Regions from separate parts of the Paenisporosarcina sp. FSL H8-0542 genome, predicted to be linked through region 1. Evidence: a T-box and tRNA genes for the amino acid it is inferred to sense, from the RefSeq annotation. Region 1 holds a T-box; the other holds one or more tRNA genes.
What was found. A T-box is a leader RNA that pairs with one kind of tRNA and senses whether it is charged. The one in region 1 lies ahead of serS (serine--tRNA ligase), so its partner is inferred to be a tRNA-Ser.
Positions count from the first base shown of each region.

Region 2: it has a tRNA-Ser gene. The T-box ahead of serS (serine--tRNA ligase) is inferred to sense a tRNA for this amino acid. The anticodon was not compared.

Region 1 is NZ_CP152050.1:13,085-28,666, forward strand. Features, by position in the region: rRNA gene MHH33_RS00045 (23S ribosomal RNA) at 1-2,692, shown strand, start outside; rRNA gene rrf (5S ribosomal RNA) at 2,757-2,872, shown strand; gene MHH33_RS00055 (glutathione peroxidase) at 3,853-4,329, shown strand; gene guaB (IMP dehydrogenase) at 4,437-5,900, shown strand; gene MHH33_RS00065 (serine hydrolase) at 6,044-7,399, shown strand; gene MHH33_RS00070 (PLP-dependent aminotransferase family protein) at 7,453-8,862, opposite strand; gene pdxS (pyridoxal 5'-phosphate synthase lyase subunit PdxS) at 8,967-9,857, shown strand; gene pdxT (pyridoxal 5'-phosphate synthase glutaminase subunit PdxT) at 9,859-10,446, shown strand; gene MHH33_RS00085 (M4 family metallopeptidase) at 10,785-12,446, shown strand; T-box leader at 12,562-12,776, shown strand; gene serS (serine--tRNA ligase) at 12,982-14,259, shown strand; gene tadA (tRNA adenosine(34) deaminase TadA) at 14,298-14,783, opposite strand; gene MHH33_RS00100 (glycosyl hydrolase family 18 protein) at 14,869-15,582, shown strand, end outside.
Region 2 is NZ_CP152050.1:1,085,745-1,101,326, reverse strand. Features, by position in the region: gene MHH33_RS05985 (zinc ABC transporter substrate-binding protein) at 1-299, shown strand, start outside; gene menC (o-succinylbenzoate synthase) at 339-1,427, opposite strand; gene MHH33_RS05975 (o-succinylbenzoate--CoA ligase) at 1,424-2,872, opposite strand; gene menB (1,4-dihydroxy-2-naphthoyl-CoA synthase) at 2,934-3,752, opposite strand; gene menH (2-succinyl-6-hydroxy-2,4-cyclohexadiene-1-carboxylate synthase) at 3,764-4,591, opposite strand; gene menD (2-succinyl-5-enolpyruvyl-6-hydroxy-3-cyclohexene-1-carboxylic-acid synthase) at 4,579-6,297, opposite strand; gene MHH33_RS05955 (isochorismate synthase) at 6,290-7,672, opposite strand; gene MHH33_RS05950 (1,4-dihydroxy-2-naphthoate polyprenyltransferase) at 7,847-8,758, shown strand; tRNA gene MHH33_RS05945 (tRNA-Glu) at 8,906-8,977, opposite strand; tRNA gene MHH33_RS05940 (tRNA-Ser) at 8,985-9,075, opposite strand; tRNA gene MHH33_RS05935 (tRNA-Asn) at 9,085-9,159, opposite strand; tRNA gene MHH33_RS05930 (tRNA-Ile) at 9,161-9,237, opposite strand; tRNA gene MHH33_RS05925 (tRNA-Gly) at 9,244-9,317, opposite strand; tRNA gene MHH33_RS05920 (tRNA-Phe) at 9,325-9,400, opposite strand; tRNA gene MHH33_RS05915 (tRNA-Asp) at 9,548-9,623, opposite strand; tRNA gene MHH33_RS05910 (tRNA-Met) at 9,627-9,703, opposite strand; tRNA gene MHH33_RS05905 (tRNA-Ser) at 9,822-9,914, opposite strand; tRNA gene MHH33_RS05900 (tRNA-Ile) at 9,927-10,003, opposite strand; tRNA gene MHH33_RS05895 (tRNA-Met) at 10,011-10,084, opposite strand; tRNA gene MHH33_RS05890 (tRNA-Ala) at 10,103-10,178, opposite strand; tRNA gene MHH33_RS05885 (tRNA-Pro) at 10,199-10,275, opposite strand; tRNA gene MHH33_RS05880 (tRNA-Arg) at 10,288-10,364, opposite strand; tRNA gene MHH33_RS05875 (tRNA-Leu) at 10,386-10,474, opposite strand; tRNA gene MHH33_RS05870 (tRNA-Gly) at 10,488-10,562, opposite strand; tRNA gene MHH33_RS05865 (tRNA-Leu) at 10,582-10,666, opposite strand; tRNA gene MHH33_RS05860 (tRNA-Lys) at 10,682-10,757, opposite strand; tRNA gene MHH33_RS05855 (tRNA-Thr) at 10,764-10,839, opposite strand; tRNA gene MHH33_RS05850 (tRNA-Val) at 10,857-10,932, opposite strand; rRNA gene rrf (5S ribosomal RNA) at 10,943-11,058, opposite strand; gene MHH33_RS05840 (hypothetical protein) at 11,175-11,510, shown strand; tRNA gene MHH33_RS05835 (tRNA-Glu) at 11,645-11,716, opposite strand; tRNA gene MHH33_RS05830 (tRNA-Ser) at 11,724-11,814, opposite strand; tRNA gene MHH33_RS05825 (tRNA-Asn) at 11,824-11,898, opposite strand; tRNA gene MHH33_RS05820 (tRNA-Ile) at 11,900-11,976, opposite strand; tRNA gene MHH33_RS05815 (tRNA-Gly) at 11,986-12,059, opposite strand; tRNA gene MHH33_RS05810 (tRNA-Phe) at 12,064-12,139, opposite strand; tRNA gene MHH33_RS05805 (tRNA-Asp) at 12,283-12,358, opposite strand; tRNA gene MHH33_RS05800 (tRNA-Met) at 12,362-12,438, opposite strand; tRNA gene MHH33_RS05795 (tRNA-Ser) at 12,557-12,649, opposite strand; tRNA gene MHH33_RS05790 (tRNA-Ile) at 12,662-12,738, opposite strand; tRNA gene MHH33_RS05785 (tRNA-Met) at 12,746-12,819, opposite strand; tRNA gene MHH33_RS05780 (tRNA-Ala) at 12,838-12,913, opposite strand; tRNA gene MHH33_RS05775 (tRNA-Pro) at 12,934-13,010, opposite strand; tRNA gene MHH33_RS05770 (tRNA-Arg) at 13,023-13,099, opposite strand; tRNA gene MHH33_RS05765 (tRNA-Leu) at 13,121-13,209, opposite strand; tRNA gene MHH33_RS05760 (tRNA-Gly) at 13,223-13,297, opposite strand; tRNA gene MHH33_RS05755 (tRNA-Leu) at 13,317-13,401, opposite strand; tRNA gene MHH33_RS05750 (tRNA-Lys) at 13,417-13,492, opposite strand; tRNA gene MHH33_RS05745 (tRNA-Thr) at 13,499-13,574, opposite strand; tRNA gene MHH33_RS05740 (tRNA-Val) at 13,594-13,669, opposite strand; rRNA gene rrf (5S ribosomal RNA) at 13,680-13,795, opposite strand; rRNA gene MHH33_RS05730 (23S ribosomal RNA) at 13,860-15,582, opposite strand, start outside.

The DNA.
Region 1 (15,582 bases):
GAGTAGCGGCGAGCGAAACGGGAAGAGCCCAAACCAAGAAGCTTGCTTCTTGGGGTTGTAGGACACTCAATACGGAGTTACAAAGGAACGAGTTAGACGAAGCGATCTGGAAAGGTCCGCCGCAGCAGGTAAAAGCCCTGTAGTCGAAAGTTCGTTCTCTCCTGAGTGGATCCTGAGTACGGCGGAACACGTGAAATTCCGTCGGAATCTGGGAGGACCATCTCCCAAGGCTAAATACTACCTAGTGACCGATAGTGAACCAGTACCGTGAGGGAAAGGTGAAAAGCACCCCGGAAGGGGAGTGAAAGAGATCCTGAAACCGTGTGCCTACAAGTAGTTAGAGCCCGTTAATGGGTGATAGCGTGCCTTTTGTAGAATGAACCGGCGAGTTACGATTGCATGCAAGGTTAAGCTGAGAAGGCGGAGCCGCAGCGAAAGCGAGTCTGAATAGGGCGATAGAGTATGTAGTTGTAGACCCGAAACCAGGTGATCTACCCATGTCCAGGGTGAAGGTAAGGTAACACTTACTGGAGGCCCGAACCCACGCACGTTGAAAAGTGCGGGGATGAGGTGTGGGTAGCGGAGAAATTCCAATCGAACCTGGAGATAGCTGGTTCTCTCCGAAATAGCTTTAGGGCTAGCCTCAATTTTGAGAATCCTGGAGGTAGAGCACTGTTTGGACTAGGGGCCCATCCCGGGTTACCGAATTCAGACAAACTCCGAATGCCAGAGATTTATAATTGGGAGTCAGACTGCGAGTGATAAGATCCGTAGTCAAGAGGGAAACAGCCCAGACCACCAGCTAAGGTCCCCAAGTAATTGTTAAGTGGAAAAGGATGTGGCGTTGCTTAGACAACCAGGATGTTGGCTTAGAAGCAGCCATCATTTAAAGAGTGCGTAATAGCTCACTGGTCGAGTGACGCTGCGCCGAAAATGTATCGGGGCTAAACAATTCACCGAAGCTGTGGATGGATTCCGTATGGAATCCGTGGTAGGAGAGCGTTCTAAGGGCGTTGAAGCTAGACCGGAAGGACTGGTGGAGCGCTTAGAAGTGAGAATGCCGGTATGAGTAGCGAAAGACGGGTGAGAATCCCGTCCACCGAATGACTAAGGTTTCCTGAGGAAGGCTCGTCCGCTCAGGGTTAGTCGGGACCTAAGCCGAGGCCGATAGGCGTAGGCGATGGACAACAGGTTGATATTCCTGTACCACCACTCCACCGTTTGAGTAATGGGGGGACGCAGAAGGATAGGGTAAGCGTACTGTTGGTTATGTACGTTCAAGCAGTAAGGCGTGGAATGAGGCAAATCCCGTTCCTATAACGTTGAGCTGTGATGACAAGGACCATTAGGTCTGAGTTCCTGATTTCACACTGCCAAGAAAAGCCTCTAACGAGGTGGAAGGTGCCCGTACCGCAAACCGACACAGGTAGTCGAGGAGAGAATCCTAAGGTGAGCGAGAGAACTCTCGTTAAGGAACTCGGCAAAATGACCCCGTAACTTCGGGAGAAGGGGTGCTCTATTAGGGTGTTAAAGCCCGAGAGAGCCGCAGTGAATAGGCCCAGGCGACTGTTTAGCAAAAACACAGGTCTCTGCAAAACCGTAAGGTGACGTATAGGGGCTGACGCCTGCCCGGTGCTGGAAGGTTAAGAGGAGTGCTTAGCGCAAGCGAAGGTGCGAATTGAAGCCCCAGTAAACGGCGGCCGTAACTATAACGGTCCTAAGGTAGCGAAATTCCTTGTCGGGTAAGTTCCGACCCGCACGAAAGGCGTAACGATCTGGGCACTGTCTCAACGAGAGACTCGGTGAAATTATAGTACCTGTGAAGATGCAGGTTACCCGCGACAGGACGGAAAGACCCCGTGGAGCTTTACTGTAGCCTGATATTGAATTTTGGTACAACTTGTACAGGATAGGTAGGAGCCTGAGATTCCGGAGCGCCAGCTTCGGAGGAGGCGTCGGTGGGATACTACCCTGGTTGTATTGAACTTCTAACCCTTGCCCCTTAGCGGGGCAGGAGACAGTGTCAGGCGGGCAGTTTGACTGGGGCGGTCGCCTCCTAAAGTGTAACGGAGGCGCCCAAAGGTTCCCTCAGAATGGTTGGAAATCATTCGTAGAGTGTAAAGGCAGAAGGGAGCTTGACTGCGAGACCTACAAGTCGAGCAGGGTCGAAAGACGGGCTTAGTGATCCGGTGGTTCCGCATGGAAGGGCCATCGCTCAACGGATAAAAGCTACCCCGGGGATAACAGGCTTATCTCCCCCAAGAGTCCACATCGACGGGGAGGTTTGGCACCTCGATGTCGGCTCATCGCATCCTGGGGCTGTAGTCGGTCCCAAGGGTTGGGCTGTTCGCCCATTAAAGCGGTACGCGAGCTGGGTTCAGAACGTCGTGAGACAGTTCGGTCCCTATCCGTCGTGGGCGTAGGAAATTTGAGAGGAGCTGTCCTTAGTACGAGAGGACCGGGATGGACACACCGCTGGTGTACCAGTTGTTCTGCCAAGAGCATCGCTGGGTAGCTATGTGTGGCCGGGATAAGTGCTGAAAGCATCTAAGCATGAAGCCCCCCTCAAGATGAGATTTCCCATTACGCAAGTAAGTAAGATCCCTCAAAGACGATGAGGTAGATAGGTTCGAGGTGGAAGCGCGGTGACGTGTGCAGCTGACGAATACTAATCGATCGAGGACTTAACCAAAATGAATTTGAATGGTTTTCAATGACCCGTTTATCCAGTTTTGAGTGAACAAACACTCAAATAGTCTAGTGATAATGGCAAAGAGGTCACACCCGTTCCCATACCGAACACGGAAGTTAAGCTCTTTAGCGCCGATGGTAGTTGGGGGTTTCCCCCTGTGAGAGTAGGACGTCGCTAGGCAAAATAAGAAACCGATACCTTTCGAGGTGTCGGTTTTTTTGTGTTGTTTTTTAAGCTTAGTACGAAGGTGTGCGAGAAAGAGGAGGAACAAAGAGTTCGAGGAAACAAAGGGATGAGACTCGGAGCGTATAATATACGCGAGACTCGAAGACCTGCGGTTGACGAAGAAATCTGCCTTGCATCGTCTTTCGCAGCCTAGCACCGATGGTAGTTGGGGGCACCCTCTGTGAGAGTAGGACGTCGCTAGGCAAAATAAGAAATCGATACCTTTCGAGGTGTCGGTTTTTTTATGTTCTTTTTTAAACAGGAATCGAAGGTGTGCGATAAAGAGGAGGAACAAAGAGTTCAAGGAAATAAAGGGATGAGACTCGGAGCGTATAATATACGCGAGACTTGAAGACCTGCGGTTGACGAAGAAATCAGCCGTTCATCGTCTTTCGCAGCCTAGCGCCGATGATAGTTGGGGGGCACCCCCTGTAAGAGTAGGACGTCGCTAGGCAAATAAGAAACCGGTATGGTTTGAACAAGCGCATAGCGAAAATATAAACAATTAGTCTTTCTAAGACCTTAACTTTATGTAATAACCCAAGAACTTAAATGGGAAACCACTCTGCGTATGCTCCAGGGCTCTTTTCCGAGGAGGAAGGGTTATTTAAAGGGAAGATTCGGTTGATTAGGAGAAGTTGATTCAACAAGTCTACTAGCCAGTGAGATGAGTTTGAGCGATAAATTTTCAAACCCCTGATATAGAAAAGATATCTTGTTTCACTAATCAACTTAACTTGGCTTATGAGATTAGCTACAGCATGCTATATGTCTTGAAAGAGTGATTGTCATGAAGTAATCCATTAATCTATCAATCGTTAACTATTAAACCTATAGCTAGTTTGTAAGCGTATTGATGAATCCAATTACTTGTACATTACCGGGTAACTCGATATGTTAAGAATATAAAATGCAAGACGAGAGGATGTTGCCAAATGACGAATGTTTATGATTATGCTGCAACTTTAGTGAATGGCAAGGAAGTTTCATTAAGTGATTATAAAGGGCAACCTATGATTATTGTGAATACTGCTAGTAAATGCGGATTCACTCCACAGTTTCAAGAGTTACAAGAATTATATGATGAATATAAGGATCAAGGTCTTGTCGTTTTAGGTTTCCCATGCGGGCAATTTAGCAATCAAGAGTTTGATGATGTAAAAGAAACAATGGAATTTTGTCAATTGAATTATGGCGTATCATTCCCGATGTTCCAGAAGATAGATGTGAAAGGTGACAATGCTCATCCATTGTTCCAACACTTGGTTTCTGAGAAGAAAGGGTTATTGACCGAAGATATTAAATGGAACTTTACAAAGTTTTTGGTCGATCCCGACGGGCAAGTTGTAAAACGTTATGCACCACAATCATCGCCAAAGAAAATTGAAGGTGATTTGTTGCAATATATTTAATGAAATATCCGAATAATCTTTCTTATTACATGTTCCTTGACAGTCCATGTAGCCGCTGATAACCTTATCAATAATATTCATGAGGATATAGGGAGGCGTAAGAGATTATGTGGGAATCAAAATTTGTTAAAGAAGGCTTAACGTTTGATGATGTACTGCTTGTTCCAGCGAAGTCTGAAGTGTTACCGAAAGATGTTAGTTTGTCTGTTCATTTGACGTCAAAAATCAAATTAAATATACCAATCATCAGTGCTGGTATGGATACGGTCACTGAAGCTGCAATGGCGATTTCAATGGCTCGTCAAGGTGGTCTTGGTGTGATTCATAAAAACATGAGCATTGAAGAACAGGCTGAGCAAGTAGTCACGGTAAAACGTTCTGAAAATGGCGTTATTACAGATCCTTTCTTCCTTACGCCGACTCATCAAGTATACGATGCAGAACATTTAATGGGTAAATACCGTATTTCTGGTGTACCGATTGTTAACAATGAAGAAGAGTTAAAGTTGGTCGGGATTATTACAAACCGTGATCTTCGCTTTATTCAGGACTACTCATTGGCAATTGAAGATGTGATGACGAGAGAAGAATTGGTTACTGCTCCAGTAGGGACAACTCTTGAGGATGCAGAAAAGATTTTACAACAATATAAAATTGAAAAGCTACCGATTGTGGATGAGTCCGGTGTATTAAAAGGATTAATTACGATAAAAGATATCGAAAAAGTAATTGAGTTCCCCAATGCAGCAAAAGACCATCATGGACGTTTATTGGTGGGTGCGGCAGTAGGAGTTACTTCTGACACAATGAAGCGTGTTGAACACCTTGTAAAAGCTCAAGTCGATGTGATTGTTATCGATACGGCTCATGGTCATTCACAGGGCGTAATCGATACTGTCAGTGAGATTCGTAAAACGTATCCTGAATTGGATATCATTGCAGGGAATGTAGCAACTGCTGAAGGTACGGCGGCATTATTTGAAGCTGGTGCTGATGTGGTGAAAGTAGGAATTGGTCCAGGATCAATTTGTACAACTCGTGTTGTTGCTGGTGTCGGTGTTCCCCAAATTACGGCTGTTTACGATTGTGCGACAGAAGCTCGTAAACATGGCAAAACAATCATTGCCGATGGCGGGATTAAGTATTCTGGAGACATTGTAAAAGCTTTAGCGGCAGGTGGACACGTTGTTATGCTCGGAAGTTTACTAGCAGGAACTTCAGAAAGTCCTGGAGAAACTGAAATCTTCCAAGGTCGTCGATTCAAAGTATATCGTGGAATGGGTTCAATTGGGGCGATGGAAAAAGGCTCGAAAGACCGTTATTTCCAAGATGATGCTAAAAAGTTAGTACCTGAAGGAATTGAAGGTCGTCTTCCTTATAAAGGACCACTTTCAGATACAATCCATCAATTGATGGGTGGTATTCGTGCAGGTATGGGATACTGTGGAACGAAAGATTTACAAGATTTACGCGAGAATTCACAGTTCATCAAAATGACGGGTGCAGGGTTGATTGAAAGCCATCCGCATGACGTGCAAATTACGAAAGAATCTCCAAATTACTCTATCTAATTAAATAACGGAACTTTAGCACCTATCTGCCGTCTATATTTTAGGCAGATTGGGTGCTTTTTTTTCAGAACGTCCCGTATGCCAGATTTTTGTGATAAAATGAGCAAGGGAAAATTAAAAAAGAGAATGGCGGAGGTTCTGAAGTGAAAAGTGCAGTGAGCAAGGCGCTAGTGCGCTGGTTACTCCTTCCGATTCTGATGGTAAGTATGGTTGTAACGCAACCGGCTTCTACAGATGCTGAAGAGAGTCTGAATTTATTGGTTGACGGTGCTATATTAATTGACGCGGATACAGGAAAAATATTATACGAACAAAATGCAGATACAGCTTTAGGTATAGCAAGTATGACGAAAATGATGACTGAGTACTTATTATTTGAAGCGATTGAAAACGGACAAGTTACTTGGGATCAACAATATTCAGTAACAGATTACACATGGAAGATTTCACAAGATCGTGTATTGAGTAACGTGCCTCTTCGTCGTGATGGGTCATACTCTATCAAGGAATTATATGAAGCAATGGCGATTTATTCAGCCAATGCAGCAACCATTGCCATCGCTGAAACGATTGCAGGTACGGAATCAGAATTCGTCAACATGATGAACAAGAAAGCCGAAGAGATGGGATTGGAAGGATATAAATTCGTCAACTCTACTGGGTTGAGCAATTCTGATCTACAAGGCATGCACCCTCAAGGCACTGGACCTCAGGATGAAAACGTTATGCCTGCAAAGTCTGTTGCGAAACTTGCTTACCATTTGTTGAAAGATTACCCGGAAGTGCTTGAAACGACGAGCATTCCACGAAAAGTTTTCCGTGAAGGCACAGACGACGCCATCAACATGGAAAACTGGAACTTCATGCTTCCAGGATTGGTGTATGAATACAAGGGTGCTAAAGTAGACGGGCTGAAAACCGGTACAACGAATTTTGCCGGCCACTGTTTCACTGGTACAGTTGAAAAAGATGGAATGCGTGTGATTGCGGTTGTCATGAAGGCAGTAGACAGCAAAGGCGAGGGTTCTTACAAAGCACGATTTGACGCTGCTCGTGCATTGTTTGATTATGGGTTCTCGCAATTTGCAAAAGAAGAAGTTTTACCTGCAGGGTATGTATTTAAAGACCAAAAAGATATCCCTGTAATTAAAGGGAAAGAAGACCAAGTCGGCATTACAGTAAAAGAGCCGATTGAAATGGTCATTAAATCAAGCGAAAAAGATTTATACAAGCCCAAATTGGTGCTTGATGAGAAGAAAATGAAAGATGGTTCTTTGGAAGCTGCGATTAAGAAGGATGAAGTAATTGGTCATGTGGAAATTGTAAAGTCTGAAGGGTCAGATTACGGGTACATCACAGGCGCATCAAATTCTTCTGATGTTGTAACAACTGAAGCCGTTGAACGTGCAAGTTGGTTCTCTTTAGGCTTACAAGGTGTTGGTCATTTCTTCGGCAAACTATGGAATGGTGCTTCTGACTTTGTCGGTGGATTATTCTAAGCAAAAAACAAATCAAAACCGTGATTCCTTCAATTGAAGAAATCACGGTTTTTTTATGCTTTCTTTATATGCCAAGCTTTCATTAAGGCCTCTATTGCTGGTCCAAATGCTTCTTCTTCAAAACCACCGAAACCAATCAGCACTTGGGGGTTGGAGGGGATATTTTCGGTTGGATGATGGTAGTCGGACAAGGCGTATACCCGAATGTCTTGCTGTTTGGCAAGTTCAACTAACTCGCGATCAGACGATTCGCTATCAATCGTTAAAACGATGTGCATGCCTGCTTGCTCGCCTGAAATTTGAACTGTAGGTTTATACGCGTCCAATGCTTGCGTTAACTTCTCCAATTTTTTACGGTATAACTTTCTCATACGATTCAAGTGCTTTGAAAAATGGCCGTCTCTCATGAACTGCGCAAGAACATGTTGATCGAGTCTCGGCACCGTTGATGAATAATACGGAAATGTTTGCCGATACGCTTGCAGTAAGTGCATTGGTAACACAAAATAGGCAATGCGTAGGGAAGGCATAAGTGATTTTGAAAAGGTACTGATGTAAATGACGCGTTCTCGCTGATCCATTCCCTGAAGAGATGGGATTGGTTTACCAACGTAGCGGAATTCACTGTCATAGTCATCTTCGATAATATAGCGCCCTTCTTTGGCAGAAGCCCAGTTAAGTAATTGAACCCGTCTGGAAGCGGAGAGAATCGCCCCGGTAGGGAATTGGTGGGAAGGCGTCACATAGGCAACGTTTGCAGGTTTCTTATCCAATTCTGCTACTTGCATACCATCTTCATCGACAGGAACGGCCAAAGTTTTCCGATCGTTATTGTCAAAAATATGGTGGGTCATCGGATAGCCCGGGTTTTCAATGGCGAAGACGGATTGTTTCCCGAGTAAACGGATCAAAAGTGGCATCAGCTGTTCGGTTCCTGAACCTATCACTACTTGTTGTGCTGTACAACGAACACCACGAGAGGAGTATAAATAACTCGCAATTTCCTGTCTTAACTCCACATCCCCTTGAGGGTGACCGAGTAGCAATAAATCCCGAGACGTTTCATCTAACACTTCTTTTGCATACTTTCGCCATTGATTGAAAGGGAAAGCAGAAGTGTCAATACGACCCGAGTTAAAATCAATACTGTAGACGTGTTTCAACGATTCCGATTGCTCATGTTCCATACGTGTTTCATCTACATAAGCAAGCTCTTCCACTTGTTCTACGTAATATCCACTCCGCGCAACAGCTTTAATAAAACCTTCAGCAACCAGCTGTCCATAGGCGAGTTCAATTGTTGTTTGACTGATAGCTAGAAACTCCGACAGTTGTCTTTTAGAAGGCAACTTAGTGCCGACCTCTAAGTCACCCCGAATGATTGCTTCCTTCATTTCATGATAAAGCTGCTCATATAGAGGTGTTGGTGAGGATTTATCTACTTGATTGAGCCAAATATCCATCATTCGCTCCTAACTGACCTTATTAAATAGTTCGAAACTGACACTTTTTAAATGGTCATACTTCACTATACTAATAATATTAGATGAAATGGAGGCTATATACAATGACTCAACATTTAACAGGTACGGATCGTGTAAAACGTGGTATGGCAGAAATGCAAAAAGGTGGCGTCATCATGGACGTTATCAACGCAGAACAAGCTCGTATTGCTGAAGCGGCAGGAGCAGTAGCGGTAATGGCATTGGAACGAGTACCTTCTGATATTCGTGCAGCAGGTGGCGTAGCACGAATGGCTGATCCGCGTATTACGGAAGAAGTACTGAATGCAGTAACAATTCCAGTTATGGCAAAAGCACGTATAGGTCATATTTCTGAAGCCCGCATGTTAGAAGCAATGGGTGTAGATTATATTGATGAATCGGAAGTATTAACACCAGCAGACGAAGAGTTCCATTTAATTAAGAGTAATTTCACCGTTCCTTTTGTATGTGGGAACAAAGATTTAGGAGAAGCAGCTCGAAGAATTGGTGAAGGTGCTTCCATGCTTCGCACAAAAGGGGAACCTGGTACGGGTAATATTGTAGAAGCAGTGCGTCATTTGCGTAAATTAAATGCTCAGGTACGTAAAATCATTCACATGAATGAAGACGAATTAATGACGGAAGCAAAAATTCTAGGTGCTCCTTACCATGTGTTACTTGAAATCAAACACTTGGGCAGATTACCGGTTGTAAACTTTGCAGCAGGTGGGGTAGCTACTCCTGCAGATGCAGCATTGATGATGGAACTTGGAGCAGACGGAGTTTTCGTAGGATCAGGTATCTTCAAATCAGATAACCCTGAAAGATTTGCACGTGCAATCGTTGAAGCGACGACGCACTACCAAGACTACAAATTACTTGTTGAGATTTCAAAAGACCTTGGAGTGCCGATGAAAGGGATTGAAATGTCTCGTTTAGAAGCGAAAGATCGAATGCAGGATCGAGTACTGTAATATGGTGAAAATCGGTGTATTGGCTCTACAAGGAGCTGTTCGAGAACATATTCAATCGATAGAAGCGAGCGGAGCACAAGCAATCGTTGTCAAACGTGTGGAAGACTTGTCTGGGATTGATGGATTAATTCTACCGGGCGGAGAAAGCACAGCGATGCGTCGACTGATTGATTTATACGGCATGATGGAACCATTACGCGAATTTGCAAAAGCGGGACATCCGATGTTTGGGACATGTGCAGGGCTTATCCTCCTGGCCGGTTCACTTGTAGGATATGAGCAACCGCATATAGGAGTAATGGATGTGACAGTAGAACGTAATTCATTTGGTCGACAAGTCGATAGTTTCGAAGTGAGCCTTTTAATAAAAGGTGTAGCGGATGATTTTCCTGCTGTGTTCATAAGGGCACCGCATATTAATGAAGTTGGACCTAAGACAGAAGTCTTATGTGAACATAACGGTCGTATTGTGATGGCTCAACAAGGACAATTTTTAGGATGCTCTTTTCATCCTGAACTGACGGACGATCATCGTGTAACTGCTTATTTTGTCCAATTAGTAGTAAATTTTATAAAGCAAAAAGTTTAAGATTAAGCCTGCCATTGTGCAGGCTTATTTTTTTTGAAGTTCTAAATGGGATTATTAAATTGTAATCATCTAATTGAATTTAGGGAAATATGTAAATACAAATCAAAAATGGATATTAATTAGATAATCTTTCTATCTATTGATATAGGTTTATTAAACCAAATGATTCTAAAGATAGGTTTAAGAAAAATTATCCATTTTTTCAACAGGATAATAAACCTGTATTTAATCAATAAAAAACAGTGATAGTTACCTATTTATTCAGAATAGTAGAAAAGATACAATACGAATTACCCGGAATTATTTCGGAATTTTCAGAAACTGAGGAGTGAAGTTGAGTGAAGAAGAAAAAAGTCGTGAGTCTGAGTTTAGCAGCAACAGTTGCATTATCGGCAGCTATTGCACCAGTACAGGCAGCACCAGGAAATGCAAATTCTGAAAAAGTCCACATGAATCAAAAAAGCAATACACCGGATTTTATTTCTGGTAAACTAACAGCCCCATCAAAGAAAGCAGCAAAAGACATCGTGTTAAATTATTTAGCAGAAAAACAAGGACTCTATAAAACCAGCAATGATTCTTATTCTAATTTCAAAGTACTGAATGAAACAAAAGATGAAGCGGGCTTCACTCTAGTAAAATTACAACAAGTTTATAAAGGTGTACCAGTTTTCGGATCAGTATTAACAGCGCATATTGATGCGGATGGTGTATTGACAGCTGTATCCGGTGAACTAGCACCAGAATTAGATAAAAAACAATCTTTAAAGAGTGGCGCAAAAATCAAACATGCTGAAGCTCAAGCGATTGCATCCAAAGATCTGGAAGCAAAAGTAGGAGAAGCTCCAGAACTTGCGAAAGAAGCAAAACCTGAATTCGTAATCTATGTGAAAGATGGAAAAGCTAACTATGCGTATGCTCTTGAGTTTGAATTCTTATATCCATCACCAGGTAACTATCAGTACTTCGTAGATGCACAAACAGGGGATATTTTAGCCTCGTATAATCAGATTCATGAAGCAAAATCATCACCTGGTGCTACATCACCAACAGGTACCAACACAGTAGGTTCGGGTAAGGGTGTTTTAGGTGATACGAAGTCATTTAATACGGTAACGAACAGCAATGGTTCATATTTGGTGGATCGTACGCGTGGAAATGGAATCTTTACGTATAATGGTAAAAACCGTACACAAACACCAGGAACGTTATGGTTGGATACAGATAACGTGTTGAATGCGGCTTTTGATGGACCAGCTGTTGATGCTCACGCTTACGCTGCCCAAACATATGATTATTATAAAAATGTCCATAACCGTAATAGCTATGATGGCAATGGGGCACAATTAATTTCTACCGTACATTACGGTCGCAATTACAACAATGCTTTCTGGAGCGGTTCGCAAATGGTGTATGGTGACGGAGATGGCTCTACATTCATCCCTCTATCAGGATCGCTTGACGTTATCGCACATGAGTTAACTCATGCCGTGACGGATACAACTGCGGATTTAGTCTATCAAAATGAATCAGGCGCAATCAATGAATCAATGTCTGATATTTTCGGTACGTTAGTAGAATATCATTTCAATAACAATCCTGACTGGTTAATGGGAGAAGACATTTATACACCGGGAACATCAGGCGATGCATTACGATCCATGGCAGACCCAACAAAAAATGGAGATCCGGATCATTACTCGAAACGTTATGTGGGAACACAGGATAATGGCGGTGTTCACTCGAACAGTGGAATCAGCAACAAAGCTGCATACCTGTTAGCAAATGGCGGCACACATTACAGTGTCAGCGTAGCAGGAATCGGCAATGACAAAACGGGTAAAATTTTCTACCGTACGTTAACACAGTATTTAACACCAAACTCTACTTTTAGCCAATACCGTGTAGCAGCTGTTCAAGCAGCGACTGATCTTTATGGCGCAAGCAGCAGTGAAGTGGCAAGTGTGAAATCAGCATTTACAGCAGTGGGTGTAAATTAATTATTGAAATTTAAAAGACATCAGCTTGTTCCTTAAATGGAGTAAGTTGATGTTTTTTCTTGTATAACAGCTTGCCAAAATACATATCCTGTAGTAAAGTATGGATAATTTCACATATGAAACGTTGATGGGAAGTAGTAACAAGTTCCGTTTTTTGAAGAGAGCCAGCGGTTGGTGCGAGCTGGTAAAAACACTTGTGAATCCGTCCTGGAGTTGCGCGACTGAAAATTAGTAAGTTGCAGCCGGTTGAAAAGCCGTTATGAGACAAGTGGATTTGTTCGCATGGACAAATCAATCAGGGTGGCAACGCGGGTAGCTCTCGTCCCTTTCCAAGGGGATGGAGGGCTTTTTTTGTTGTCCAGCTTCGTAGCCCAGCTCGCACCTTCGCTTCAGAAACTCATTCGAAAACGAGTTTTCGATTCCTCACCGGAGGAGTCGAGCTAGAGTGGGCTACAACGCTTTTCGGCGATTTCTAAAACGTCTTTTTAACGCTTGTTACTAATCTCCCATCATCGAAATCGAAGGAGGAAAATACATGTTAGATGTAAAACGCGTAAGAGATAATTACGAAGAAGTGAAAGCAAAACTTGAAAAACGCGGTGAAGACTTAGGGAACTTTGATCAATTTGCAGAGCTTGATTCTAAACGTCGTGAACTAATCGGCAAAGCAGAAGTATTAAAAGCAGAACGAAATGAGGCATCTGAAAAAATTGCGGTTATGAAGCGCAATAAAGAAAATGCGGACGATGTAATCTTGCGTATGCGTCAAGTAGGCGATGAAATTAAAGTGTTGGATGAAGAATTACGTAGTGTAGAAGAAAAGTTTGCAGATATGATGATGCGTCTTCCAAATATTCCACATGACAGCGTTCCGGTTGGGGATTCTGAAGATGATAACATTGAAGATCGTACATGGGGAGAAATACGTGAATTTGATTTTGAACCAAAACCTCACTGGGATATCGCGACAGATTTGAATATTGTCGATTTCGAACGTGCGGCAAAAACAACTGGTAGCCGTTTCCTATTCTACCGTGGTCTAGGTGCTCGTTTGGAACGTGCTCTTATGAACTTCATGATCGATCTTCATACCGAAGAGCATGGCTATGAAGAAATGCTACCTCCATACTTGGCAAACCGTGCAAGTCTTACAGGTACAGGTCAATTGCCGAAGTTTGAAGAAGATGCATTCTTAATTGAAAAAGAAGATTTCTTCTTGATTCCGACGTCTGAAGTAACGGTAACAAACTTCTACCGTGATGAAATTTTAACAAAAGATGCATTGCCACAAGGTTTTGCTGCATACAGTGCTTGTTTCCGTTCTGAAGCGGGTTCTGCCGGGCGTGATACACGTGGTTTGATTCGTCAACATCAATTCAACAAAGTGGAACTTGTTCGTTTTGTGAATCCTGATGATTCTTATAATGAATTGGAGAAATTAACAGGACATGCGGAGAAAGTTCTTCAATTATTGGGCTTGCCATATCGTGTCTTGAAAATGTGTACAGCGGATTTAGGATTTACGGCAGCGAAAAAATACGATATCGAAGTATGGATTCCTGCACAAGGCGTGTACCGTGAAATTTCTTCTTGCAGTAACTTTGAGGATTTCCAAGCACGTCGTGCAAACATTCGCTTCCGTCGTGAGCCAAATGCCAAACCGGAATTTGTGCATACGTTAAACGGTAGTGGATTGGCACTTGGCCGTACAGTAGCTGCTATTTTGGAAAACTTCCAACAAGAAGACGGCTCTGTTATCATTCCTGAGGTTTTACGTTCATATATGGGTGGAAAAGAAATCATCAGTAAATAAATATTGAAAAATGAAGAAAACCGGAAATGAACTTTAACTTAAGTTCGTTTCCGGTTCTTTTTTTGTTCACGCAAATTACGGAAAAATTGTGTAAGAATTCCGCCGCATTCTTCAGCTAATATTCCTTCAGTTACCTCACATTCATGATTAAACCGTGCGTCGTTTAACAATCGATAGAGTGAGTCGACGCAACCTGCTTTAACGTCACGCGCACCGTAAACCACCCGGGGAATTCGTGACTGCAATATTGCCCCAGCACACATCGGGCAAGGTTCAAGTGTGACGTAAAGGGTCATTTCTTCCAGACGCCAACTTCCGATTTTTGCACAAGCTTGCTGGATTGCCAACAACTCTGCGTGAGTCGTTGCGTTTTGAGTCGTTTCTCTTAAGTTATGTGCACGTGCAATGATTTCATCCTGATAAACAATAACTGCACCAATTGGCACTTCACCTAGAGTGGCAGCTTTTTGAGCTTCGCTTAATGCTTCAAGCATGAAAGTCCGGTCTTTTTCAAATACATCCATTCCGCATCGCTCCTTCATTTTAGTGTAGCATGTTTTGTTCATCCTACGCATAGCATAAATGAGATGTGGAACAAGGAGGTTTTAGATGAATATTTATGTAGTAAAGCAAGGGGATAGTCTGTACTCTATTGCCAATAGGTTCGGGGTCGACCCTACCACACTGGCCAATTTCAATGAGCTTACTGATCCGAACGTTTTGGTAGTCGGTCAAACGATTGTCATTCCTGGCGCACCAGATCCAAATCGCCCAACGACTGAAACGAATGCGTACGTGGAATGGTACACCGAAAAACCATCCCAAGCCGTGCTGGATGAGGTAAAGAAACGTGGTCCATTATTGACGTATATGATGCCATTTTCATATGAAGTCAAACGGGATGGTACGTTAACGCCATTGGATTGGAGTGGACTTGATCAGATTGCGCAAGATCAAAATATGGTTTCTGCAATAGTTATTTCTAATATTGAGAATGGTGCATTCAGTGATACTTTAGCGCAAGACATTTTCGCGAGCACTGCTGTGCAAGATAAACTCATTCAAAATATCCTGGCTGAAGCCAAGGCGAAAAATGCAAAAGATATTCATGTGGATTTTGAGTATTTACGAAAAGAAGATCGACAAAACTATGTTAACTTCTTAAAGCGTTTAAAAACAGCGGCAAAAGGTTTGACTCTTTCTGCTGCACTTGCTCCGAAAACGTCCGCCGATCAGGTCGGAAAATGGTATGGAGGGCATGACTACAAAAAAATCGGTGAAGTAGTCGATTTTGTTGTCATTATGACCTATGAATGGGGCTAT
Region 2 (15,582 bases), 1.1 Mb from region 1:
CATATGGTCTTGAGCAAGTTGCAGTTTCAGGCTTGAATTCACAGGACGAACCTTCTCAACAAGATCTTACTGATATCGTCAAATTGGCAAAAGAAAAAAACATCAAAACGATTTTATTTGAACAAAATGTCTCATCCAATTTAACGAAAGTGATTCAAAATGAAGTCGGTGCAGATGCCATGACCTTGCATAACTTAGGCGTACTGACACAGGAAGATATTAAAAACAAAGAAACTTACTTCACATTAATGGAGCAAAATTTAGAAACATTAAAGAAAGCACTGGCTTCAGCAAACTAATATAAAAACCACGGAATGGCTTTCATTCCGTGGTTTTACTCATTTAAATAGCTTGGTTTGCACTTCGAATTTCTGAAGAATGGCATGATTCCAAGATACTCCGACACCTGGTAAATTAGAGAGTTCGATTTTACCATCATATACATCGATAGGTGGAGTCGCCAAATCCTTCTCCCAAAAATGAGTCGATGAACTGAAATCTCCTGGAAACTTAACTCCTGGTAATGAAGCAAAAGCTAAATTGAATGCTTTTGAAACGCCAAATTCAATCATACCACCCACCCAAATTGGTACCTCTGCTATGACACATTGATTATGAATTTGAAGAGCAGCAGTTAGTCCACCAACTCTACCTTGTTTCATCACAATTATTTTCCCAGACTTGCGTTCAATCATATCCTGGGCATCTGCTAAACTTGCAATACTTTCATCCAGGGCAAATGGCGTTTTCATTATTCGTTGAGCTTCAGCAGACAAGCGATTATGGTGTTCTGAAAAAGGTTGTTCGATTAATGCAAAACCACATTCGTCGAATGCGATTAAGTAATCCAGTGTTCTTTCTGTGAATGCTCCATTCGCATCGGCGAAGAATAACATTTGAGGGTATTGTGCGATAATTGATTTCATGAGCTTTGGATCTGTGTTTTGAGAAATTTTTAACTTTATCCGTTTATACCCGGTTTTTACTGCGGTTTCGATTTCTTCCATCATGGCTTTTTCAGTTGCAGCAGCTACCACTATTCCGGCATTTATAACGGGCCTTGTTCCGCCGATTACTTGCCATAGAGGTTGGTTCAATTTCTTGGCATAAATATCCCATATTGCATGATTAAAAGCCGCTTTTGCCATATGATTGCGTTTTATTTTCTCTAAAGCGGCGTCTAGTTGGTCTGGATGTGAAAAAGATTGATTCAACAAAGCTGGGATTATCCAATTTTCAAGCGTGTTCCAAGCAGTGTCCACTGTTTCTTCGGTGTACCATGGGGAAGTAAATGCCACACATTCGCCTACACCGATTGTACCGTCGACATCCATTACTTCAAGCAAGATACTATCTCGTTCCACCACTTCCTGTAAATGAGTAGAAAACGTTTGCTTTAGCGGTACACATACGTGATATAACGTCACTTGCTTGATTTGGATATTAACCACGCTCTCAGCTCTCTTCTAAGTAATTTATTCGATGCATTCCTTGGCATAGCATTGACTTGATATAATGCTTTCGGCATTTTATAAGGTGCTAATTTGGCTTGTAAAAATGCCTGTAATGATGCCAATGTCATATCCTCATCACTGACAATAAAGGCTACGGGCACTTGTCCCCACTTCTCGTCACTCATTCCGCAGACTCCGGCTTCTCGAATCTGTGGATGTTGAAGAATCGCACTCTCCACTTCTGCTGGGTAAATATTTTCCCCGCCGGAAATAATTAAATCAGAACGTCGGTCGACAACAAATAAATATCCTTCTTCATCGAAATAGCCAATATCGCCGGTATGAAGCCACCCTTTTACTTGGGATGCCGTAGTTGTATGACTGCCAATGTAACCAGGTGTTACATGCCCGCCACGTATGCAAATCTCTCCTTCTTCAAATGGCTTTGATGCTTGATCGATTCGAATGAAACTCAAATACAATGGTTTGCCAGAAGACCCCAGTTTCCTGACCGCATCTTCAGGAGCAAGCGTTGCTGTTTGGGAGGCCGTTTCGGTCATTCCATAAGTTTGCAGTATTGGAATACCGCGAGAAATAGCTCGCTCTAAATAATTGCTCGGAACAGGACCTCCACCCACTAGCATCGTCAGTAAACAAGGCGATACTTTCGCATCCCGCTCCTCTAATTCCCTTAAAATCCTTTCTAGCATAACGGAGACAACAGACATACGTGTGACCTGTCCATCTACTAAATCGTCGACCACTTTTACCAAGTCGAATTTTGAATAGAGCTTCACTTCCATTCCATATAATACGGAGCGAATGAATATGGATAAACCGCTTATGTGAAAGACTGGCATCGTACAAAGCCATACATCATTTGATTGTATCCCCATGTTAAACGCTGAAGCCGTTGCATTCGTGGTATGGTTTCTGACGGTTTGACGAACACCTTTTGGATTTCCCGTTGTACCGGATGTATACATAATGGACATGGTACGATCGATTGGCCATTCATCTTCTATCTCGAATTTGCTTGAAGCCTTTTCTGCCAGTTCGTCCAATGTCACTGATGGGTGGTTAGCCACTCTTGCCTGATAGTCTTTATCGACTAACAAAAGTGTTGGCTGTGCATCGTTAATTTGATAGTCAAGTTCCCCATCAGACAATCGTTCATTTAATAGAACAACTTCACAGCCCAATTGCCAACAGGCATGGATTGTAACAATTAAAGAAGGATTTGAAGGTGATAGAATGGCGACGCGATTTCCATTGTCAATTCCAACTGTCTTTAGTGAACCAGCTAAATTCATTGCTTCGTCGAAAAGCTGTTGAAACGTCCAGGAATGTTGTCCAAATGTTAATGCCTTGCGTTTCGGAGTCATTTTGACCCGTTGTGCTAGCCAGTTAGGGTACATGATTTATAGCCACCTTTAGAAAAAGCTGCCCTTAAAAAGGACAGCTAGAAAATTGTTATTATCAAGGGAAACGTGGGAATTGACCGAAGTCAGGTTTACGTTTTTCCTTAAAGGCATCGCGGCCTTCTTTTGCTTCATCTGTCGTGTAGTAAAGAAGTGTCGCATCTCCAGCCATTTGTTGCAGACCTGCTAAACCATCAGTATCTGCATTCATTGCCGCTTTCAGGAAACGAAGGGCTGTAGGTGACATTGAAAGCATTTCTTCACACCATTGAACCGTTTCATCTTCTAATTGTGCGTAAGGAACTACAGTGTTAACCAAGCCCATGTCTAGTGCTGCCTGTGCGTCATATTGACGGCATAAGTACCAGATTTCACGTGCTTTTTTATGACCGATAATACGAGCTAAATATCCTGAGCCGTATCCTGCATCAAACGATCCCACTTTCGGTCCAGTTTGTCCGAAGATCGCGTTGTCTGCAGCAATCGTCAAATCACATACGACATGCAGTACATGTCCGCCACCGATCGCATAACCCGCTACCATTGCCACTACAGGTTTAGGAATAACACGAATCAGGCGCTGTAAATCCAAAACGTTCAAACGTGGGATTTCATCTTCCCCAACATATCCACCATGTCCACGAACGGACTGGTCTCCACCTGAACAGAAAGCTTTTTCGCCTTCGCCCGTTAATACGATAACGCCTACTTTTGAATCATCGCGTGCATAAGTAAATGCATCCAATAATTCTTTAACTGTTTTAGGTCGGAAAGCATTTCTTACTTCCGGACGGTTAATTGTAATTTTCGCAATACCGTTATATGTTTCATACTTAATATCTTCATATGTACGTTCTGATACCCATTGACGTGTCATACTCTTCCTCCTCAAAATCTTTCTAATACTTGCTCCAATATTATTGTAGCAAACTGAACGGGATTTTCCACATGTATTGCATGTCCTGCCCCTGAAACTTCAAGATGCTGGCTATATCGAATGAGTTCTGTCATTTGTTTGGCAATGATCGTAAATTTTTCATCGAGTTCACCTGTGATTATGATGACAGTGATTTTCAACTCATTCAATCTGGACCAGTAAGAAGGCTGTCTGCCGGTTCCCATTCCCTTTAAACTATTAGCCAATCCCGAAACAGCTTGTTGCATTCGCTCTTCCCTTATGGAATGAAGCTTTATCTCACCTAACTTTTTTTGAGAATGAAATAAAGGAATGTCCTGCCAAAAATCAATAAAAGATGAAAGACCTTCACTTTCCATTTTCTTCGCTAATTTTTCATCTGCAGTTATTCGGGCCAGTCTGTCAGCTTCTGATTGTAAACCTGGAGATGCACTCTCCAGTACGAGCCGCTTAACATGCTTAGGAAATGCAAGCGCATAAGCAAGCGCAATGCGTCCTCCCATAGAATAACCAACGAGGGAGAAATTAGTAACATTCAGAAATAGAAAAAGTTCGTGTAAATCCATCACTTGATCGTACATGATGTAACGATTTGCATCACTCGGTGAATCGGTTTTACCATGCCCCATTAAATCGACTGTAATGCAACGGACAGAATCAGGTAATTGTTCAATAATCGGGACCCATGTTTTCGAGCTACCAGTAAATCCATGTAAAAAGATGATTGTTTCCGAAGCTTCTCTGTTGGTGATAGAATAACTAACTTTCACTCCTCGAACGGTTGCGACTAGTTGTTCCATTTTCGGTCCAACTCCTCAGTAATTCCGTTCCATAACTGACGATGTGTTAAAACATTCTGTTGCCGATTGGTCTTTACTTCAATGATTCGTAAGTCTTTTTGTTTTGGCGTTGATAAAGCTTTTGTAAAATCTTCTTTTGATTCCACAGCAAAATATTCAGCTTCATACATGGTGGCAATTGAATCGAACGTCAAACCGGTTGGCGTACCAAACAATTTTTCGAAGTACGTCTCTTCGGTGGACTGAGGCAAATACGAGAAGATGCCGCCACCATCGTTATTCATAACAACAATGGTGAGGTCAGTTTCATGGAAACGTGTAACCAGTAATCCATTGCTGTCGTGCAGGAACGAGATGTCCCCGATTAATAAAGTCGCAGGTCTTTTTCTCGCCTGCTGAATACCTAGAGCGGTGGAAACAACACCGTCAATTCCATTCGTTCCCCGGTTAGCATAAATCGAAATGTCTTTATCAGTTTGATTGAAGAACGTATCGACATCACGGATTGGCATACTGCTGCCTGAAATAAGATCACTCCCATCAGGCAAATGTTTAAAGAGCAGACCTGCTAGCGCACCTTCGTCGTGTTGTTCATTAATATATCTCTCAACGTGCTTGGTAGCAATCGTATTAGCCTCTGTCCATTTTGGAAGAGCTTCATTCTCTTGAATGTTACTTAACTCTTTCCATAACGCTTGGGCCTCGGATTGGACATGATGAGTCACAACACCTAATGAATCCCTGAACAAAGGATCTTCATCCACCGCAATATAGATTTCAGGCTGTACATCTTTCAAAAATAACGATAGCGGTTTGGATACTGGTTGGGCACCAAAGCGAATAACTACATCGGGAACAATGGACTGTTTAAAGTGTTCACTTTTTAGAAGTGCATCGTATTGTTCCATGAGTAAGTGTTGGCATTCTTGTGGGACGCCTGTCCGAAGTTGAGAAAGTGAATCCGCCAATACAGGCCACTGGATTGACTTAGCAAAAGCCCAAAACTCATTCTTATCAGTGTCTGCCGATAGTTCCCCAACTATAAGTAAACCACGTCTTGCTTGAGCAATCGTCTGTTCAACAAAATCCATATGGGACTGTGAAGCAACGATAGTCCCTGGTAATGATTTTTGAAAAGAAGGAGCTTCTATTTGATAGTCAAAATCAAGCAGTAAAGGTTCACGGAAAGGGATGTTCATATGTACTGGTCCCATTGGTGCAGTCTTTGCGTATGCAATGGCCCTCCCCGTATGACGGATAATAAATGGAATCGTCTCTTTATGGTCGTCAGCCAAAGGAAAGTCCACACTCCACTTAACATGTTTTCCATACAATTGAACTTGATCAATGGCTTGAGGTGCTCCCACTTCCCTAAGTTCATGCGGACGATCTGCCGTTAAAACAATAAGTGGAATTCTCGCATAGTTCGCTTCTACAATAGAAGGAAAATAGTTGGCTGCGGCTGTTCCGGACGTACATAGTAAAAGAACTGGACTCTGTTTAGCTTTTGCCATTCCTAAAGCAAAAAAACCAGCGGATCGCTCATCGATTTGCATATACGTGTTGAATTCTTTTGTAAGACTGAATGCATAAGCCAAGGGAGTAGAACGAGAACCTGGACTGATTACGATATCTTTAACGTCTGCCTGGAGAAAGGTTTGTACAATTGAGTGTACATACTCAGTTAACATTGCACGATTATCCATGTAATTTGCCTCCAAGCGTGCGTAACATCGGCCTGAATTTCACTAACGTCTCCGCATATTCTGAAGTCGGATCCGAATCCGCAACAATACCTCCACCAGCATATAGGTAAGCGTGCGTTTTATTTAATAACGCGGAACGGATCGCAACAGCAAACTCACCATTTCCTTCTGCATCTATCCATCCAACTGGAGCAGCATAGTATCCACGATTCATTTGCTCAACCATTCTAATTATAGCCATGGCATCTCCTCGGGGTTCTCCACCTAAAGCCGGCGTTGGGTGCAAATCTTTAACCAGTTGCAATATTCCTTGACCTTTTTGCAACTTCCCTTCCACCGGTGTATATAGATGCTGGATATCCCTGATTTTCATCAATTTTGGATATTTAGGCACTTTAACATCATCACAATATTGGTTGAAAACACCTGTAATCATATCTACCACGTATTGATGTTCTTCCCTGTTTTTTGAATCCTGCAGTAAATCATTGCCTAATTGCTGATCTTCGGTTGCGGTTTGTCCCCGCTTAACAGATCCAGCTAAGCAAGTGGACAATGCTCGTCGATTTTCCACTTTAACTAAGCGTTCTGGTGTCGCTCCAAAAAACAAATTATCTGCAAGCTCTAAACCAAATAGAAAACTTTCTGGTTGCTCTTTAGACATATGATACATTGCGGATGGTGAACTCACTTCTTCAGCAAAGGTCAGTGTCAATGAACGTGCAATGACAACTTTTTGAGCTTCTCCGGCATGAATAAATTTCGTGACATGTGAAACTGCATCCATATACAACTCTTTGAAGCGCTCATCCATTTGAGTTAATAGAGGCTTTGCATAAGGTTTCAATTCTTTGACCTGTGCTGCATGAATCAGGTCGTCCCGTTCACCTCGCAACCGATCGAATTGAAGTTGTGAATTTTTATCACTCGTGATTAAATGGATGCTGATAAATACTCTGTCATCACGAATAACGAGTTGAAAAGAAGGCACAGTAAAGTAAGCCGAAGGAAACATATCCCACTCGGAAGATAATTTATTGGCTGGATCAAATGAAAACCCGCCAAACAAAATTGGCTGTAAATCATGCTCTTCATTCACGATTTTAGAACATAATTCATTCCATTGTTTATCCACTTCTGCAAAGCGATTTTCTTCTGACGAACTTGTAATGACATGAGCATGTCCAAGTCCGACTAATGTAAATGTCTTTTCACGGTTTTGCCAGTAAAATCGTTGACCTTTATATGACTCTCCTGCTTCAAAGAAAGCAACAGAGGATAATCCATTCACTTCAATTGTTTCTGTATAAAAATGTACGGCCGAAGAATGATCCTCGACTACATATTCTGTGGATGTAAATGACTTTCGTTTCATCCAGCTTCCCTCCGTAATTAGGACTTCATAAACATATGAGGACCCTTTAATATCCTACCTTCTATCATACCTCTTTATTGACAATTCAGCACCCGTTAAGCAAACAATCTACACAGAATTAAGTGGATGAAGTACAATGAGAGAGGTGAAAAAAGAAGAAGGAGCGGAAACTATATGTCACACGAGTTAAAAGCTGATAGTGGCTGGCGTATTTGGTGGCAATTAACACGGCCTCACACGTTAACTGCATCATTTGTTCCGGTGTTTCTAGGTACAATGATTGCAATTTCTTATACAGATATACACTGGCCTTTATTCTTAGCAATGCTAGTTGCAAGTATGCTCATCCAAGCAGCAACTAATATGTTTAATGAGTATTATGATTTCACAAGAGGTTTAGATAATGAGAAGTCTGTGGGAATTGGTGGAGCCATCGTCAGAAATGGCGTTCAACCAAAAACAGTTATGCAGCTCGCGTTACTGCTTTATGCAGTTTCAATTATCTTAGGGATATACATATGTATTGAAACCACTTGGTTGCTGGCAGTCGTTGGTGCTGTGTCAATGGCGATCGGCTATTTCTATACAGGCGGTCCCTACCCGATTGCGTACACACCTTTTGGAGAAATATTTTCAGGTGTATTTATGGGAATGCTCATTGTTCTCATCGCATTTTATATCCAAACAGGTGAAATAACGACCCTTGCTCTATTATTGTCTATACCCAGTATGTTACTTGTTGCAGCAATTATGCTCTCCAATAATATTCGGGATTTAGTAGGTGATAAAGCAAGTGGTCGAAAAACCATGGCCATCTTAATCGGTCGAAAACGAGCAGTTAATGTCTTGTTAGCACTGTTCGTAATTTCATACATTTGGATTTTAATATTAGTTATTCTAAACCTTGTAACGCCTTGGGTACTACTTGTGATCTTAAGCGCAAAGAAACCAGTGCATGCCATCCAAGTTTTCAAAACAAAAGAACACCCACTGGAAGTAATGCCGGCTATGAAAGATACAGCATTAACAAACACACTATTCGGATTCTTACTCGGTATAGGTTTATTGATCGGCTACTTATTATAGAATGAAAAACAACCGCAATTGCATTCAGCAATTGCGGTTGTTTGTTTATAAAAATACTTGTATGAATTTCGTCTGTCGCATTTCGCTACAATTCGACATTTCTCCATAAAAAAACACGCTATCCCGAAGATAGCGCATCTTTTTAAATGACCCCTACGGGATTCGAACCCGTGTTACCGCCGTGAAAGGGCGGTGTCTTAACCGCTTGACCAAGGGGCCTTACGTCTGGCGGAGAAGGAGGGATTTGAACCCTCGCGCCGGTTGCCCGACCTACACCCTTAGCAGGGGCGCCTCTTCAGCCACTTGAGTACTTCCCCAGAAATAATTGGCTCCGAAGGTAGGACTCGAACCTACGACCAATCGATTAACAGTCGATTGCTCTACCACTGAGCTACTTCGGAATGGTGGGCCTAAATGGACTCGAACCATCGACCTCACGCTTATCAGGCGTGCGCTCTAACCAGCTGAGCTATAGGCCCACAAATTGGAGCGGGTGAAGGGAATCGAACCCTCATCATCAGCTTGGAAGGCTGAGGTTTTACCACTAAACTACACCCGCATAATAATGGTGGCTCAGGACGGAATCGAACCGCCGACACAAGGATTTTCAGTCCTTTGCTCTACCGACTGAGCTACTGAGCCACATTGAATTTGTGCTAAGCTTTGAATCTCTTTGTCAGCTTCTTTCGTTCAGTCAGTCACGTACGTTAGTACGCTCCTTCCTTTACTCAATTGCTTCCTCGACCTTCTTTGCTTATCTCAAATTCTTAAAGAATTACTTAATAAAAATGGCGGTCCCGACGGGAATCGAACCCGCGATCTCCTGCGTGACAGGCAGGCATGTTAACCGCTACACCACGGGACCATTTGGTTGCGGGGGCAGGATTTGAACCTGCGACCTTTGGGTTATGAGCCCAACGAGCTACCGTGCTGCTCCACCCCGCGATAATATTATTGTTATAAACACTATGACTCAACGCTTCTAGTAATATCACGATTTCTTTAGCGCGAGTATATGTATGTTTATATGTTTGATGATCTTACACCACACACTTAGTAAAAATGGAGGAGGTAGAGGGATTCGAACCCCCGCGGGATTTGACTCCCCTGTCGGTTTTCAAGACCGATCCCTTCAGCCGGACTTGGGTATACCTCCGCAGTATATAAGTGGTGGACCTTGCAGGACTCGAACCTGCGACCGGACGGTTATGAGCCGTCTGCTCTAACCAACTGAGCTAAAGGTCCTAAAAAATGGCGGCAGAGGGGATCGAACCCCCGACCTCACGGGTATGAACCGTACGCTCTAGCCAGCTGAGCTACGCCGCCAGGATCTTTATAAAATGTTGGTGGAGCCTAGCGGGATCGAACCGCTGACCTCCTGCGTGCAAGGCAGGCGCTCTCCCAGCTGAGCTAAGGCCCCGTAAAAGGGATAAAATAAACTGGTCGGGAAGACAGGATTCGAACCTGCGACCCCTTGGTCCCAAACCAAGTGCTCTACCAAGCTGAGCTACTTCCCGAGTCAAAAATTATGGCGCGCCCGGCAGGAGTCGAACCCACAACCTTCTGATCCGTAGTCAGACGCTCTATCCAATTGAGCTACGGGCGCATATTATACTATTTTAAAAACTGGTGCCGAGGACCGGAATCGAACCGGTACGGTAGTCACCTACCGCAGGATTTTAAGTCCTGTGCGTCTGCCAGTTCCGCCACCCCGGCATTCAAGAAGATATGGAGCGGAAGACGAGGTTCGAACTCGCGACCCCCACCTTGGCAAGGTGGTGTTCTACCACTGAACTACTTCCGCTCGTATAATATTGTAAGAATGGTGCGGGTGAAGGGAGTCGAACCCCCACGCCTTGCGGCGCTAGATCCTAAGTCTAGTGCGTCTGCCAGTTCCGCCACACCCGCAACTTAGTATAAAAATGGTGAGCCATGTAGGATTCGAACCTACGACCCTCTGATTAAAAGTCAGATGCTCTACCAACTGAGCTAATGGCTCTAACAATGGTGCCGGCGAAAGGAGTCGAACCCTCGACCTACTGATTACAAGTCAGTTGCTCTACCAGCTGAGCTACACCGGCACGGTGTTAAAAAAAAATGGTGGAGGATGACGGGCTCGAACCGCCGACCCTCTGCTTGTAAGGCAGATGCTCTCCCAGCTGAGCTAATCCTCCGGAATAAATCGCCCAGCGACGTCCTACTCTCACAGGGGGAAACCCCCAACTACCATCGGCGCTAAAGAGCTTAACTTCCGTGTTCGGTATGGGAACGGGTGTGACCTCTTTGCCATTATCACTGGACTGGGTATTCTTTTTTTAAGACAAGATTTATTATAACAAGTCTGACGAAATTTACAAGTGTTTTTTATTTTTTTAAAAAAACATTTTTGTTCACTCAAAACTGAATAAACGGGTCATTGAAAACCATTAATACTCGGGATTTAGTAGGTGATAAAGAAAGTGGTCGAAAAACGATGGCCATCTTAATCGGTCGCAAACGAGCAGTTAATGTCTTGTTAGCACTGTTCGTAATTTCATACATTTGGATTTTAATATTAGTTGTTCTAAACCTTGTTACGCCTTGGGCACTATTTGTGATCTTAAGCGTAAAGAAACCAGTGCATGACATCCAAGTTTTCAAAACAAAAGAACACCCACTGGAAGTAATGCCGGCTATGAAAGATACAGCATTAACAAATACACTATTCGGATTCTTACTCGGCATAGGTTTATTGATCGGCTACATAATATAGAATGAAAAACAACCGCAATTGCGGTTGTTTGTTTATAAAAATACTTGTATGAATTTCGTCTGTCACGTTTCGCTACAATTCGACATTTCTCCATAAAAAAACACGCTATCCCGAAGATAGCGCATCTTTTTAAATGACCCCTACGGGATTCGAACCCGTGTTACCGCCGTGAAAGGGCGGTGTCTTAACCGCTTGACCAAGGGGCCTTACATCTGGCGGAGAAGGAGGGATTTGAACCCTCGCGCCGGTTGCCCGACCTACACCCTTAGCAGGGGCGCCTCTTCAGCCACTTGAGTACTTCCCCAGAAATAATTGGCTCCGAAGGTAGGACTCGAACCTACGACCAATCGATTAACAGTCGATTGCTCTACCACTGAGCTACTTCGGAATGGTGGGCCTAAATGGACTCGAACCATCGACCTCACGCTTATCAGGCGTGCGCTCTAACCAGCTGAGCTATAGGCCCACAAAAAATTGGAGCGGGTGAAGAGAATCGAACTCTCATCATCAGCTTGGAAGGCTGAGGTTTTACCACTAAACTACACCCGCAATATGGTGGCTCAGGACGGAATCGAACCGCCGACACAAGGATTTTCAGTCCTTTGCTCTACCGACTGAGCTACTGAGCCACATTCGAATTGTACTAAGCTTCGAATCTCGTTGTCAGCTTCATTCGTTCGTTCAGTCACGTACGTTAGTACGCTCCTTCACTTACTCATTTTGCTTCCTAGACCTTCTTTGCTTATTCCAATTCTTAACACTTCATAAAAAATGGCGGTCCCGACGGGAATCGAACCCGCGATCTCCTGCGTGACAGGCAGGCATGTTAACCGCTACACCACGGGACCATTTGGTTGCGGGGGCAGGATTTGAACCTGCGACCTTTGGGTTATGAGCCCAACGAGCTACCGTGCTGCTCCACCCCGCGATAATATTATTGTTATAAACACTATGACTCAACGCTTCTAGTAATATCACGATTTCTTTAGCGCGAGTATATGTATGTTTATATGTTTGATGATCTTACACCACACACTTAGTAAAAATGGAGGAGGTAGAGGGATTCGAACCCCCGCGGGATTTGACTCCCCTGTCGGTTTTCAAGACCGATCCCTTCAGCCGGACTTGGGTATACCTCCGCAGTATATAAGTGGTGGACCTTGCAGGACTCGAACCTGCGACCGGACGGTTATGAGCCGTCTGCTCTAACCAACTGAGCTAAAGGTCCTAAAAAATGGCGGCAGAGGGGATCGAACCCCCGACCTCACGGGTATGAACCGTACGCTCTAGCCAGCTGAGCTACGCCGCCAGGATCTTTATAAAATGTTGGTGGAGCCTAGCGGGATCGAACCGCTGACCTCCTGCGTGCAAGGCAGGCGCTCTCCCAGCTGAGCTAAGGCCCCGTAAAAGGGATAAAATAAACTGGTCGGGAAGACAGGATTCGAACCTGCGACCCCTTGGTCCCAAACCAAGTGCTCTACCAAGCTGAGCTACTTCCCGAGTCAAAAATTATGGCGCGCCCGGCAGGAGTCGAACCCACAACCTTCTGATCCGTAGTCAGACGCTCTATCCAATTGAGCTACGGGCGCATATTATACTATTTTAAAAACTGGTGCCGAGGACCGGAATCGAACCGGTACGGTAGTCACCTACCGCAGGATTTTAAGTCCTGTGCGTCTGCCAGTTCCGCCACCCCGGCATTTAAGAAGATATGGAGCGGAAGACGAGGTTCGAACTCGCGACCCCCACCTTGGCAAGGTGGTGTTCTACCACTGAACTACTTCCGCTCGTATAAAATTGTGAAAATGGTGCGGGTGAAGGGAGTCGAACCCCCACGCCTTGCGGCGCTAGATCCTAAGTCTAGTGCGTCTGCCAGTTCCGCCACACCCGCATCTTAGTATAAAAATGGTGAGCCATGTAGGATTCGAACCTACGACCCTCTGATTAAAAGTCAGATGCTCTACCAACTGAGCTAATGGCTCTAACAATGGTGCCGGCGAAAGGAGTCGAACCCTCGACCTACTGATTACAAGTCAGTTGCTCTACCAGCTGAGCTACACCGGCACGGTGTTAAAAAGAAAAATGGTGGAGGATGACGGGCTCGAACCGCCGACCCTCTGCTTGTAAGGCAGATGCTCTCCCAGCTGAGCTAATCCTCCGGAATAAATCGCCTAGCGATGTCCTACTCTCACAGGGGGAAACCCCCAACTACCATCGGCGCTAAAGAGCTTAACTTCCGTGTTCGGTATGGGAACGGGTGTGACCTCTTTGCCATTATCACTAGACTATTTGAGTGTTTGTTCACTCAAAACTGGATAAACGGGTCATTGAAAACCATTCAAGTTCATTTTGGTTAAGTCCTCGATCGATTAGTATTCGTCAGCTGCACACGTCACCGCGCTTCCACCTCGAACCTATCTACCTCATCGTCTTTGAGGGATCTTACTTACTTGCGTAATGGGAAATCTCATCTTGAGGGGGGCTTCATGCTTAGATGCTTTCAGCACTTATCCCGGCCACACATAGCTACCCAGCGATGCTCTTGGCAGAACAACTGGTACACCAGCGGTGTGTCCATCCCGGTCCTCTCGTACTAAGGACAGCTCCTCTCAAATTTCCTACGCCCACGACGGATAGGGACCGAACTGTCTCACGACGTTCTGAACCCAGCTCGCGTACCGCTTTAATGGGCGAACAGCCCAACCCTTGGGACCGACTACAGCCCCAGGATGCGATGAGCCGACATCGAGGTGCCAAACCTCCCCGTCGATGTGGACTCTTGGGGGAGATAAGCCTGTTATCCCCGGGGTAGCTTTTATCCGTTGAGCGATGGCCCTTCCATGCGGAACCACCGGATCACTAAGCCCGTCTTTCGACCCTGCTCGACTTGTAGGTCTCGCAGTCAAGCTCCCTTCTGCCTTTACACTCTACGAATGATTTCCAACCATTCTGAGGGAACCTTTGGGCGCCTCCGTTACACTTTAGGAGGCGACCGCCCCAGTCAAACTGCCCGCCTGACACTGTCTCCTGCCCCGCTAAGGGGCAAGGGTTAGAAGTTCAATACAACCAGGGTAGTATCCCACCGACGCCTCCTCCGAAGCTGGCGCTCCGGAATCTCAGGCTCCTACCTATCCTGTACAAGTTGTACCAAAATTCAATATCAGGCTACAGTAAAGCTCCACGGGGTCTTTCCGTCCTGTCGCGGGTAACCTGCATCTTCACAGGTACTATAATTTCACCGAGTCTCTCGTTGAGACAGTGCCCAGATCGTTACGCCTTTCGTGCGGGTCGGAACTTACCCGACAAGGAATTTCGCTACCTTAGGACCGTTATAGTTACGGCCGCCGTTTACTGGGGCTTCAATTCGCACCTTCGCTTGCGCTAAGCACTCCTCTTAACCTTCCAGCACCGGGCAGGCGTCAGCCCCTATACGTCACCTTACGGTTTTGCAGAGACCTGTGTTTTTGCTAAACAGTCGCCTGGGCCTATTCACTGCGGCTCTCTCGGGCTTTAACACCCTAATAGAGCACCCCTTCTCCCGAAGTTACGGGGTCATTTTGCCGAGTTCCTTAACGAGAGTTCTCTCGCTCACCTTAGGATTCTCTCCTCGACTACCTGTGTCGGTTTGCGGTACGGGCACCTTCCACCTCGTTAGAGGCTTTTCTTGGCAGTGTGAAATCAGGAACTCAGACCTAATGGTCCTTGTCATCACAGCTCAACGTTATAGGAACGGGATTTGCCTCATTCCACGCCTTACTGCTTGAACGTACATAACCAACAGTACGCTTACCCTATCCTTCTGCGTCCCCCCATTACTCAAACGGTGGAGTGGTGGTACAGGAATATCAACCTGTTGTCCATCGCCTACGCCTATCGGCCTCGGCTTAGGTCCCGACTAACCCTGAGCGGACGAGCCTTCCTCAGGAAACCTTAGTCATTCGGTGGACGGGATTCTCACCCGTCTTTCGCTACTCATACCGGCATTCTCACTTCTAAGCGCTCCACCAGTCCTTCCGGTCTAGCTTCAACGCCCTTAGAACGCTCTCCTACCACGGATTCCATACGGAATCCA